DNA from 3 places in the Kitasatospora sp. NPDC089913 genome. Region 2 is predicted to be linked to each of the others. Evidence: riboswitches for the same ligand, from Rfam matches in the RefSeq annotation. Region 2 holds a riboswitch; each other region holds the start of a gene.
What was found. A riboswitch is a leader RNA that binds a small molecule or an ion and turns the genes downstream of it on or off. The one in region 2 is predicted to bind thiamine pyrophosphate.
Positions count from the first base shown of each region.

Region 1: another riboswitch for thiamine pyrophosphate. It lies ahead of ACIPYS_RS31160 (purine-cytosine permease family protein); the one in region 2 lies ahead of thiO (glycine oxidase ThiO).
Region 3: another riboswitch for thiamine pyrophosphate. It lies ahead of thiC (phosphomethylpyrimidine synthase ThiC); the one in region 2 lies ahead of thiO (glycine oxidase ThiO).

Region 1 is NZ_JBIVGI010000026.1:93,231-97,488, reverse strand. It holds gene ACIPYS_RS31165 (S1C family serine protease) at 36-1,832, opposite strand; TPP riboswitch at 2,017-2,166, shown strand; gene ACIPYS_RS31160 (purine-cytosine permease family protein) at 2,159-3,559, shown strand; gene ACIPYS_RS31155 (glycerophosphodiester phosphodiesterase family protein) at 3,869-4,258, shown strand, end outside.
Region 2 is NZ_JBIVGI010000001.1:485,902-490,159, reverse strand. It holds gene thiE (thiamine phosphate synthase) at 1-296, opposite strand, end outside; gene ACIPYS_RS02200 (Rv2175c family DNA-binding protein) at 293-658, opposite strand; gene ACIPYS_RS02195 (NAD(P)/FAD-dependent oxidoreductase) at 714-1,943, opposite strand; TPP riboswitch at 2,053-2,165, shown strand; gene thiO (glycine oxidase ThiO) at 2,160-3,323, shown strand; gene thiS (sulfur carrier protein ThiS) at 3,320-3,553, shown strand; gene ACIPYS_RS02180 (thiazole synthase) at 3,557-4,258, shown strand, end outside.
Region 3 is NZ_JBIVGI010000015.1:57,933-62,190, forward strand. It holds gene ACIPYS_RS22815 (3-oxoacyl-ACP synthase III family protein) at 1-44, opposite strand, end outside; gene ACIPYS_RS22820 (SPFH domain-containing protein) at 126-1,688, opposite strand; gene ACIPYS_RS22825 (hypothetical protein) at 1,871-2,077, opposite strand; TPP riboswitch at 2,296-2,430, shown strand; gene thiC (phosphomethylpyrimidine synthase ThiC) at 2,486-4,258, shown strand.

The sequences.
Region 1 (4,258 bases), on a different contig from region 2:
GTTCGGTGCACCGGGTTTCCGGGGTGGGGCGGGGGTCAGTCGCCGACGCGGGTGCCGAGGGTGACCTTGGTGGTGGCCGTCTGGCCGTTGCGGGTGTACTCGACGTCGACGGTCTCGCCCGGCTTGTGCGTCCAGATCTTGCTGACCAGGGCGGGGCCGTTCTCGATCGGGCTGCCGCCGAGCTTGGTGATCACGTCGCCCGGCTTGAGGCCGGCCTGGTCGGCGGCGCCGCCGGGGGTGACGGCCGGCTGGCCCTGGATGTCGCGGGTCTGGATCTGCGCGCCGTCGCCCTTGTAGTCGTCGTTGCGCAGCACGTCGAGCTTGGCGTAGACCGGCTTGCCGGTCTTGATCAGGGTGTCCGCGACCCACTTGGCCTGGTTGACCGGGATCGCGAAGCCCAGGCCGATGGAGCCGGCCCGGCCGTTGCTGGAGGCGTTGGACTGGATCGCGGAGTTGATGCCGATCACCGCGCCCGAGGAGTCCAGCAGCGGACCACCGGAGTTGCCGGGGTTGATCGAGGCGTCGGTCTGCAGCGCGTTCATGTACGAGGCCTGCGCACCGGTCTCGTCGCCGGAGGCGACCGGGCGGTCCTTGGCGCTGATGATGCCGGTGGTGACGGTGGACTCCAGGCCGTACGGGGCACCGATGGCGATGGTGGAGTCGCCGACGTTGACCTTGTCGGAGTCGGCCAGCGGAAGCGGCGTCAGCTTCCCCTTCGGCGGGGTGTCGAGCTTGATCACCGCGACGTCGTAGCCCTCGGCGCGGCCGAGCACCGAGGCGCCGTAGGAGCTGCCGTCGGCGAACTTGACGGTCAGTTTGCCGCCGCTGGTGGAGGCGGGCGCCACCACGTGGTTGTTGGTGAGGATGTGGCCCTCGGTGTCGAAGACGAAGCCGGTGCCGGTACCGGACTCGCCGTTGCCCTGGGCCTTGATGGTGACGACGCTGGGCAGCGCCTTCTGCGCGATTCCGGCCACCGAGCCCGGGGCGGGCTCGTTCTTCTGGGTGTTGTTGGCCTGGACCGTGGTGGAGCTGCGGTCGGCCTTGGCACTGACGGAGGTGTCGTCGCGGTCGGCGACGGCCACTCCGACCGCGCCGCCGGCCACACCGGCCACCAGGGCCACCGCCGCGACCAGGGCGATCAGACCGCCGCGCTTCTTGCGCGGGCCGCCGGGACCGGGGGCGCCGAGGTACTCGCCCGGGTAGCCGAGCGGGCCGCCCGGACCGCCGGGGGCCCCGGGCGCGCCGGGGGCGATGTCGTGGGAGCCCCAGCCGCCGAGCGGCTGGCCTGCGCCGAACGGGTGGTGGTGCTGCCCGGTCGCACCCGGGGCCGGCGGGGCGGCGGGCGTCCCGTACGGGTCGTGCTGGGCCGCGGCGGGCGCCGCGTAGGGGTCGTGCGGGGCCGACGGCGCGCCGTACGGGTCGTGCGCGGCGAGGGCCGGGGGCACCGGGGTGCCGGGGGCCGGGGTGGCGTACGGGTTGCCGCCCTGCGGGGCGGCCGGGGCGGCGGGCGCCGCCGGAGCCGGGGCAGGCGGCAGGACCGGCGGCGGGGCGTCCAGGTAGCCGGGCTCGGCGGCCGGGGGTGCGGCGGGCGCGGCGGGCGCCGGCACCGGCGGGGCCGCCGGCTCGGGGGCCGTCAGCTTGCCGAACGCCACGGTGGGGGTGAACCCGCCGGAACCCCCCTCGACGGCCGGAGCCGACGGCTCCGCCGCGGGGGACGGGCCGGCCGCACTCTGCTGCGCCGGACCGTCAGCAGGGGAACCCACCACCCCCTGGCCGCCGGAGGGCTGCTCCCCCTGCGGCCCGGTGGACCCAACCTCGCGCTCGGTGCTCACGGACGACCTCCATCGCTGACAGGACCAACAACCATAGTTTTTCGCACACTCGATTCGATTGCCGTAAGGAGCCTTCTGAAGAACTCATAAGAATCCTTAGCCCGACCAGACGGACGCCCCGGACGCCGCCCGCCCGGCCCCCTGGCCTTGGCGTTCTTCCCCGTGCCCGCTAGCCTGTCGCTCCGAACTGACACGCGGGAGCTTGGACCCACCAGGCTGAGAGTGCGCCGGTCGACCGTACGCCACGGGATCCGTGGACGGACCGTCGAGGGGGCGCAGACCGCCGGAACCTGTCCGGGTAATGCCGGCGTAGGGAGATATCGGCCGTGCCGCCTGCCTCGACGTCCTCGACGTCCTCCTCGTCCTCGTCCTCGGCGACCGCCGTCCTGGAGCCCCAGACCCGGGTCGAGGCGCCGCTGGTGCTCGACACCGAGCCGCCCCGCACCCTCCGCTTCCGCGACCACTTCGCGCTCTGGATGAACCTCGGCGTCTCGCTGATCGGCTTCACCACCGCCGCGACCGTGCTCGGCGCCAAGGGCAGCGAGCTGTCGCTGGCCGCCGCCGTGACCGCGATCGTGGCCGGCACCGCGGTCGGCACGGCGATGCTCGGTGTCGCCGCGCTGATCGGCGCCCGCACCGGCGCGCCCGCCATGGCGACCCTGCGCGGACTGTTCGGCACCCGGCTGTCCTACGTGCCGACGGTGCTCAACATCGTCCAGTGCATCGGCTGGGGCGTGTACGAGCTGCTGACGATCGCGCTCGGCGCGCAGACCGTCGTCGGCACCGAGGGCTACCGCTGGCTCTTCGTCGTCCTGGCCGGCGCGATCACCACCGCGCTGACCATCTGGCCGCTCGGCGCGATCGCCGTGCTGCGCCGCTTCGTCGCCGTCGCGGTGGCGGTGGCGATGGTGTACTTCACCGTCCAGCTCGGCCGGAACGGCGTCGCCGACCCGGGCGCGGGCAACTGGCACGGCTTCCTGCGGGCGACGGACGCGATGATCGCGGTGTCCATCTCCTTCGTCCCGCTCGCCGCCGACTACACCCGGCACTCGCGCACCCCGCGCTCGGCGTTCTGGGGCAGCTTCTCCGGCTACACGGTGGCGCAGGTCTGGTGCTACGTGCTCGGCCTGATGGCGCTGCTCCAGGCGGACGGCGACCCCGACCGGATCTTCGACTCCTTCCTGGGCGTCTGGGCGGGCTGGCTGTTCCTGCTGGTGCTGGTGCTGCGCGAGACCGACCAGTCCTTCGCGAACGTCTACTCGACCGCGATGTCGATCCACAACCTGCTGCCGAAGGTCGACCGCCGGGTGCTCACCGGCGGCACCGGCGCGCTGATCACCGTGCTCGCGCTGCAGATCACCGCGTTCACCGACTCGTACTACGCCTTCCTGGGGCTGATCGGCTCGGTCTTCGTGCCGATGTTCGCGGTGCTGGCGGTCGACTACTTCCTCGGCGCCGGGCGGCGCGGCTGGGACCTCTCGGACGGGGCGCCGTCCCGCTGGCTGATGCTGCTGCCGTGGGCGCTGGGCTTCGCGGTCTACCAGCTGATCGCGCCGACCGCGGTGGCCGGCTGGTGGACGGACTTCTGGACGTCCGCGCAGGAGCTGCTGCACTTCACCCCGCAGGAGTGGACCTCGGCCTCGCTGTTCGGCTTCCTGGTGCCCGCCCTGGCGACCTGGGCGCTGACCCCGTTCACCCGCGGCCGGGCCGTCACCGACGCGCGCTGACCGGGCGGCCCGGGGCGGCCCCCGGAACGCCCCGGGCGGCCGTCCGCCGGAATGTCCGTCGAATGCCGAATGCCCGGGGAATTCCGGCGGAACTCCCGCGGAACGTCCACGGAACACCGGTCCGACGCCGCTCGGAACGCCTGCGGAGCACCGCCGGGAGCCGGGCGGAACGCCACGGGAGCAACCGCCGGAACGCCACGGGAGCGCCCGTCGGAACGCCCCCCGCCGCGCGACGGAGTGACGAAGTCGGCCCCCCGGGTTGGGGCCGACGTCGCCTCCGTGTCACTTCCGCCGCCTATCGTGGGGGGTGTGACCAGCCCTGATGTCTCACCCGTGACGGCCCGCACCGACCGGAGCGTCCAGGTGATCGCCCACCGCGGTTCCTCGCACGCCCTGCCCGAACACACCCTCGCCGCCTACCGCAGGGCGCTCTCCGAGGGGGCCGACGCGCTGGAGTGCGACGTCCGGGTGACCGCCGACGGACAGCTGGTCTGCGTGCACGACCGGCGGATCGGCCGGGTCTCGGACGGCCGGGGCACGGTCTCCGCGATGACCCTGGCCGAGCTGGAGTCGCACGACTTCGGCGCCTGGAAGACCGGCAGGCCGAGCGAGGACCCGGAGCTGCGCGGCGTGCTGCGGCTGGAGAGCCTGCTGGAGCTGGCCGTGGACTCCGGGCGCCCGGTGGACCTCGCGATCGAG
Region 2 (4,258 bases):
GCGGGCACCGGCAGGTCGTCCTGCCCGAGGTGCAGCACGTCGGGACCGGCCGCGTGGGCGACATCGGCCCGGTCGTTGACCGCGAGCAGCTTGCCGTGCCGGCGGCAGGCGTCCGCGAAGACCTCGAGCGCGGCCAGCTCCTGCTTGGCCTCCAGGCCCTTGTCCCGGAGCTGGACGATGTCCACGCCGCCGGCCAGCGCGGCGTCCAGGAACCCGGCCAGGTCGCCCTGCTCGCGCCGGGCGTCGGTGCAGAGGTACAGCCGGGCGTCGGCGAGCCGGCCGCGCCGGTCGGTCACCACGCCATCGCCTGGGCCCGCCGCTTGACCTCGGTGGCCCGGTTCTCGCAGAGCGCCTGCATCGGGGTGCCGGGCAGCGAGGGGTCCTCGGTGAACATCCACACCAGGATCTCGTCGTCGCTGAAGCCGCTGTCGCGCAGCACCGTCAGCGTGCCGATCAGGTGCTTGACCGGGCCGGTCTCGTCGATGAACGCCGCCGGGACCTGCAGCGACTTGTTGGGGCCGCGGCGGACGGCGATCAGGTCACCCTTCTTGACCATGCTGCGGACCTCGGTGATCACCAGGCCCCACCGCTCGGAGATGTCGGGCAGGTAGAGCCACGCGGGGACCAGGGATTCAATCTTGGCTTCGATCTCACTCACCCCACCAGACTGCCACCTCCGTGGCCCCCCGCGCACCAATCGGCCTCCCCGGCGGCTACCCGGCGACGGCCGACTTCAGCGGAACGGCCGGGTCGGCCGCCCGGGCCGGGTCCAGGACGGCGCCGCGCTCGACCAGCCGGCGGCCCTGGGTCAGGTCGCGCGGCCGGTCCACCGCGAGCAGCGCCCGCAGCACGCCGTCGCGCAGCCACAGCACCGTCCAGCCGGCGTCGTCCGGCGAGCCGCGCCACAGCAGTTCGTCGTCCGCGCCGTGCCGCCCGGCGTACTGCACCATCCGTCCGAACTGCTCCGACCAGAAGTACTGCACCGGGTCGTACGGCGGGGCGTCCGTACCGAGCAGGGTGGCGGCGGCGGCCTCGCCGGACTGCAGCGCGTGGTCCCAGTGCTGGACGGTCAGCCGGGTGCCGGAGCGCGCCGAGGGGTAGCCGACGCAGTCGCCGGCCGCGAGCACGCCGGGCACGGTGGTGCGCAGCCGCTCGTCCACCAGGACGGCGCCGGCCGCGTCCAGCGCGACGCCGGTGCCGGCCAGCCAGCCGGTGGCCGGGCGGGCGCCGATGCCGACCACGACCTCGTCCGCGGGCAGCCGCGAGCCGTCGGCGAGCAGTACCGCGCCCGGTTCGACGGCGGCCACGCCGGTGCCGCAGCGCAGCACCGTCCCGGCCTCGGCGTACCAGCCGGCCATCGCCCGGCCGACCTCGGTGGGCAGGGCGCCGGGGACGGGCGCCGGCCCGGCCTCGACCACGGTCACCTCGCAGCCCGCCGCCCGGGCGGCGGTGGCCACCTCGGCACCGATCCAGCCCGCCCCGACCAGCACCAGGCGCAGGCCGGGACGGAGCAGGGCGCGCAGCGCCAGCGCGTCGTCCAGGGTGTGCAGCAGGTGGGCCCGCTCGGCTCCGGGCAGGACCCGCGGTTCGGAGCCGGTGGCGATCAGCAGCGCGTCGTACCGGACGTCCCCGGCGTCGGTGTGCAGGGTGCCGGCGGTGCCGGGTCCGCCGTCGGGGGTGAGTCCGGTGGCGCGGCGGCCGGTGAGGAGTTCGACCTCGAGCTGCCCGAAGTCGAGGTCGAGGGCGGTGCTGTCGGTCTTTCCGAGCAGGACGTCCTTGGAGAGCGGCGGCCGGTCGTAGGGAGCGTGCGGCTCCTCGCCGACCAGGGTGATCCAGCCCTGCCAGCCGTCCCGCCGCAGCACCGCGGCGCACTGCGCCCCGGCCAGGCCCGCGCCGACCACGACCACCCGATCCGTCCGTCCCGTACCGCTCAGCTCAGCCACGTCCGTCACTGTACTGAGCCCGGTCGTAGGCCCTCCGACCCAGGACCGCCTCCCGGTCCGGGCCCGTCACGGGCACCTTCAGCCCTCCGACCCCCCGGAGTTAAGGTGGGGGCACCATCACGGGAGCCCGGCGGACCGGGCTGAGAGGCGGGCTGGCACGGCCCGCGACCGTCCGAACCTGATCCGGGTCATACCGGCGAAGGGAGAGCAGCGACTTTGACACGCTTGGCATCGGGCGACCGCGCCGAGGTGCTGGTGGTCGGCGGCGGGATCATCGGGCTCGTGGTCGCCTGGCAGGCGGCCCGGCGGGGCCTCGGGGTCACCGTGCTCGACCCGGCCCCCGGCGGCGGCGCCGCCCGGGTCGCGGCCGGCATGCTCGCCCCGGTCACCGAACTCCAGTACGGCGAGGAGCCCCTGCTCCGCCTCGGCATGGCCTCCAACGAGCGCTGGGCGGCCTTCGCCGCCGAACTCACCGAGGCGAGCGGCGGCCTGGACACCGGCTACCGGCAGTGCGGCACCCTCGCCGTCGCGCTGGACTCCGACGACCGCGAGGAACTGCGCGAACTGCACGCCTTCCACCGGCGGCTCGGCCTGGACTCGCAGTGGCTCACCGGCCGCGAGGCCCGCCGGCTGGAGCCGATGCTCGCCCCCGGCGTGCGCGGCGGACTGCACGTCACGGACGACCACCAGGTGGACGGCCGCCGGCTGGCCGCCGCCCTGGTCCGGGCCTGCGAGCGGGCCGGCGTGGTGCTGCGCCGCGCCGAGGCCGCCGGGCTGCTGGTCGAGGGCGACCGGGCGACCGGCGTCCGGCTCACCGACGGCACGGCCCTCACCGCCGGGCGGACCGTGCTCGCGGCCGGCTCGCGCAGCCACCTGCTGGCCGGACTGCCCCCCGGCGTGCTGCCCGCGATCCGCCCGGTCAAGGGCCAGGTGCTGCGGCTGCGGGTACCGGCGGCCTACCGGCCGTTCCTGTCCCGCAACGTCCGCGCCGTCGTGCGCGGCGGCCACATCTACCTGGTGCCGCGCGCCGACGGAGAGCTGGTGATCGGCGCGACCACCGAGGAGCAGGGCCACGACACCACGGTCACCGCCGGCGGCGTCTACGAGCTGCTGCGCGACGCGCACGAGCTGGTGCCCGGCATCACCGAGCTGCCGCTGGTCGAGACCGGCGCCGGACTGCGGCCCGGCTCGCCGGACAACGCACCGCTGCTCGGCCCGACCGCCCTGCCCGGCCTGGTCGCCGCCACCGGCCACTACCGCAACGGCGTGCTGCTGACGCCCGTCACCGGCGACCTCCTCGCCGAGTACCTGGCCACCGGCGACCTGCCGGAACTCGCCCGCCCGTTCTCCCCCCACCGATTCACGAAGGTCCCGGCATGAGCCCCCGCACCAGCGACACCACCCCGAACGTCCGGCTGAGCGTCAACGGCGAGCAGCGCGAGGTCCCCGCCTCGACCACCCTGGCCGAGGTGGTCGCCACCCTCAGCGAGGCCCACTCCGGGGTCGCCGCCGCCCTCAACGAGACCGTGGTGCCGCGCACCCGGTGGCCGCTCACCGCACTGTCCGCGGGTGACCGGATCGAGATCCTCACCGCCGTCCAGGGAGGCTGACCGATGGCCGACGACCTTCTCACCATCGCCGGGACGTCCTTCTCCTCCCGGCTGATCATGGGCACCGGCGGCGCCCCCAGCCTGGAGGTCCTGGAGCAGGCCCTCCAGGTGTCCGGCACCCAGCTGACCACGGTGGCGATGCGCCGGGTCGACGCCACCACCCAGGGCTCGGTGCTCGACGTCCTGACCCGCAACGGCATCCGCGTGCTGCCCAACACCGCGGGCTGCTTCACCGCCGGCGAGGCCGTGCTGACCGCCCGGCTGGCCCGCGAGGCGCTCGGCACCGACTGGGTGAAGCTCGAGGTGATCGCCGACGAGCGGACCCTGCTGCCGGACCCGATCGAACTGCTGGACGCCGCCGAGACCCTGGTCGACGACGGCTTCACGGTGCTGCCGTACACCAACGACGACCCGGTGCTGGCCCGCAAGCTGGAGGACGTGGGCTGTGCGGCGATCATGCCGCTGGGCTCGCCGATCGGCTCCGGCCTGGGCATCCGCAACCCGCACAACTTCCAGCTGATCGTCGAGGACGCCGGGGTCCCGGTGATCCTGGACGCCGGCGCCGGCACCGCCTCGGACGTCGCGCTGGCGATGGAACTGGGCTGCGCCGCGGTGATGCTGGCCTCCGCGGTCACCCGGGCCCAGGACCCGGTGCTGATGGCCGACGCGATGCGGCACGCCGCCGAGGCCGGCCGGCTCGCGTAC
Region 3 (4,258 bases), on a different contig from region 2:
CCGACGGCGGTGATGCCGATCCGCGCGGTGGCTGCTGGGTGCATGGTCCCATCGTGCTGCGGACCGGGCGGCGCCCGCCTGAGTACTCGTACTCAGGCGGGCGCCGCCGGGCTACTCGGACCGGTTCAGTCCCGCCCGGGCTCCTCGTCCTCGCGGCGGTCCGTGCCGTCGCGGTGGAGGAAGGCGGGCGGCACGGCGTCGACCGGTACCGGGACGGAGACCGCTGCCGCGGTCGCGGGAGCACCGGCCGCGGGGGCGGGGGCGGCGGAGCCGGGAGCAGCGGTTGCCGTCCCGCCGTCCGCGCCGACGGTGGACAGCAGTTGCCGGGCCAGCCCGAGCCCGGTGCCGCCCATCGCGAGCGCCTTGGCGAACAGCTCCCCCATCCCGTCGGCGCCGTTGAGCAGCACCATGTGCTCCACGTTGCCGAAGGACTCGGCCGCCGCCCGCACGATCTGCGGCCACTGCTCGGCCAACTCCTGGGCCACCACCGCCTCCTGGTTCTCGGCGAGGGCGGCTGCCCGGGCCTTGATGCCCTCGGCCCTGGCCAGGGCGACCGCCCGGGCGGAGGCGGCGTCGGCCAGGCCGCGCGCCTCGACCGAGGCCGCCTCCGCCCGCCCGGTGGCGGTGGTCGCCTCGGCCTGCGCCAGACCGCGCACCCGGGTGGCGTCGGCGTCCGCCTCGGCCGCGATCCGCACCCGTCCGGCCTCGGCCGCGGCCGCCAGCTCGGTCTCCTGGGCCTGCGCCTGGGCGGCGGAGATCCGGGCGTCACGGGCCGCCTCGGCGGTGGTGCGGGTGTCGTACGCGCGGGCGTCGGCGGGCTTGCGGACGTCGATCTGGAGCTGCTGCTCCTTGCGCCGCGCCTCCAGTTCGGCGACCCGGGTCTCCTGGACCACCACCTCCTGCCGGGAGGCGGCGTCGGCGAGCGGTCCGGCCTGCCGGGCGCGGGCCGTCGCGGTGTCCATCTCGGCCTGGTAGGAGGCCTGTTGGATCTCGCTGTTGCGGGTCGCCTCGGCCTTGCGGGCGGCGGCCTCCTGCTCCGCCTCGGTGGCCACCCGGTCCGCCGCCGCCTGGGCGATCCTGGCGTCCCGCTGGACGGCGGCGGCGTGCGGGATGGCGAGGTTCTTGATGTAACCGGTCGGGTCGATGATCTCCTGGATCTGCAGGGTGTCGATGATCAGGCCGAGCTTCTCCATCTCCAGTCCGGAGGCGGCCCTGGTCTCACCGGTGAGCCGTTCCCGGTCGCGGATCATGTCCTCGACGGTGAGTCCGCCGACGATCGACCGCAGGTGTCCGGCGAAGACGTTGTGGACGCGCTGGCTGATCAGTTTCTGCTGGTCGAGGAAGCGGCGGGCGGCGTTGGCGATGGAGACGTCGTCGTCGCCGACCTTGAAGATGACCACGCCCTTGACCCGGACCGGGATGCCCTGCGTGGTGACGCACTCGACGTTCAGTTCGGCCTCGTTGAGGTCCAGCGAGAGCCGCCGGACGCCCTGGAGGCCGGGGGTGACGAGGGTGCCCCGGCCGGTGACGATCCGGAAGCCCAGCCCGTCACCGACCCCCTCGGTGCGGTGGCGGGAACCGGAGATGATCAGTGCCTCGTTCGGCTCGGCCACCCGCCACATGAGCTTGAAGAGCGTGATCATGACCAGCACGGCCGCGGCGGCCGCCCCGGCGATGATGAATCCCATGGTTCAACTCCCCCTTCCGGCGCAGGAGATGCGCCGAAACGGATTGTCCGCCGGGGCTCGGTGCGGGGAAAGGGAAGTGACATGACGCACCGTCACAAGGTCGTCACGGGACGGTCCGTGGATCGTCACGGGCGGCCGGCGGACCGGCAGGGACGGTCACCGGTCGGCCGGTCCGCCGGACGTCAGGGCCCGATCGGCGCCACATAGACCGTCCGCGGCGGCTGGTACTCGATCACCACCACCGGCGTCCCCACCACCAGCCGGTCCCCGGGAACGGCCAGGTAGGCGAGGAACGCCTCGGCGCCCCGCCGCTCCGGCACGTGCACCATCACCTCGCCGACCAGCCCCGCACCCACCGCTCCGGTGACCCGCCCCGTGCTCCCGATCACGCCGGCCTCCCTCGACTCGTCGGCTCCTGGGGCGTCTCTCCGGACCCGCGCCTGCGGGGCGGGGGTCCGAGGACACGCCCTGGGCCAGTCTGCCCGCCGGAAGGCCTCCGCGCCCCACCCTTCACCCGCCGGACCTCGCCGTTCTCCCGCGCCGACCCCCCTCTGGACCTCCGGCGGTCGGCTCGCTACGGTGTTGGACGTCATGCGCGGGCAACACCGCCTGCGGACGCGGGAGCTCGGAGCACCGGGCTGAGAGGGCGCTGAACGGGACGTCGGACGACGGACCGGAGGCTGCGTCGACCGCAGGAACCTGACCGGGTAATGCCGGCGTAGGGAGTTGAAGGTCCGTTGACCACCTTTGAGGCACAGCCGCAGTCTGCCCAGTCGCCGTCCGCGCACGGCGCCGCCGTGACCAGCGCCGGCACCGGCTACCCCACCCCCGCCTGGCGCAAGGCCTACCGCGAGGGGTCCCGCCCCGACCTGCGCGTGCCGTACCGCGAGGTCGTGCTGACCAACGAGAAGACCGTCCCGCTGTACGACACCTCCGGACCGTACACCGACCCGGCCTACGAGCCCGACGTCCGGCGCGGGCTGCCGGCGCTGCGGGACGCCTGGATCCGCCAGCGCGGCGACGTCGAGGAGTACGACGGCCGCGAGGCGCGCCCCGAGGACGACGGGATCAAGCACACCTCGCCGCGCGGCGGGAACCTCCGCAACCTCGACGCGGTGTTCCCCGGCCGCCCGCGCCGGCCGCTGCGCGGGCGCGGCGACGTCGCGGTGACCCAGCTCGGCTACGCCAAGCGCGGCATCGTGACCCCCGAGATGGAGTTCGTCGCCCTGCGCGAGGGCCTGGCGCCCGAGTACGTGCGGGACGAGGTGGCCCGCGGCCGCGCCGTCATCCCGGTCAACGTGAACCACCCCGAGGTCGAGCCGGCGATCATCGGCACCAACTTCCTGGTGAAGATCAACGCCAACATCGGCAACTCGGCGGTCACCTCCTCGATCGAGGAGGAGGTGGAGAAGATGACCTGGGCCACCCGCTGGGGCGCCGACACCGTCATGGACCTCTCCACCGGCCGCAACATCCACACCACCCGCGAGTGGATCCTGCGCAACTCCCCCGTGCCGATCGGCACCGTGCCGCTCTACCAGGCGCTGGAGAAGGTCGACGGCCGGGCCGAGGACCTCAGCTGGGAGGTCTACCGGGACACGATCGTCGAGCAGTGCGAGCAGGGCGTCGACTACATGACCGTGCACGCGGGCGTGCTGCTGCGCTACGTGCCGATGACCGCCCGCCGCAAGACCGGCATCGTCTCCCGCGGTGGTTCGATCATGGCGGCCTGGTGCCTGGCGCACCACCGGGAGAACTTCCTCTACACGAACTTCGAGGAGCTCTGCGACATCCTGGCGCGTTACGACGTCACCTTCTCGCTGGGTGACGGCCTGCGCCCGGGCTCGATCGCGGACGCCAACGACGAGGCGCAGTTCGCCGAGCTGCAGACCCTGGGCGAGCTGGGCCGGATCGCCCGTGCCAAGGACGTCCAGGTGATGATCGAGGGCCCGGGCCACGTCCCGATGCACAAGATCAAGGAGAACATGGATCTCCAGAAGGAGATCTGCGACGAGGCCCCGTTCTACACCCTGGGCCCGCTCACCACCGATGTCGCGCCCGGCTACGACCACATCACCTCGGGCATCGGCGCCGCGATGATCGCCTGGTGGGGCACCGCGATGCTCTGCTACGTCACGCCCAAGGAGCACCTGGGCCTGCCCAACCGGGACGACGTGAAGACCGGTGTCATCACCTACAAGATCGCCGCCCACGCCGCGGACCTGGCCAAGGGCCACCCCGGTGCCCAGGACTGGGACGACGCGCTCTCCGACGCGCGCTTCGAGTTCCGCTGGGAGGACCAGTTCAACCTGGCCCTCGACCCGGAGACGGCCCGCGAGTTCCACGACGAGACCCTCCCCGCGGAGCCCGCCAAGACCGCCCACTTCTGTTCCATGTGCGGTCCGAAGTTCTGCTCGATGAAGATCTCCCAGAAGATCCGCGAGGAGCACGGGGACGGTTCGAGCGCCGTCGAGTCCGGTTACGGGGAGGACGCGCTCGCCGGGATGGCCGAGAAGTCTGCGGAGTTCGCGGCCCAGGGCAACCGGGTCTACCTGCCGCTGGCGGACTGA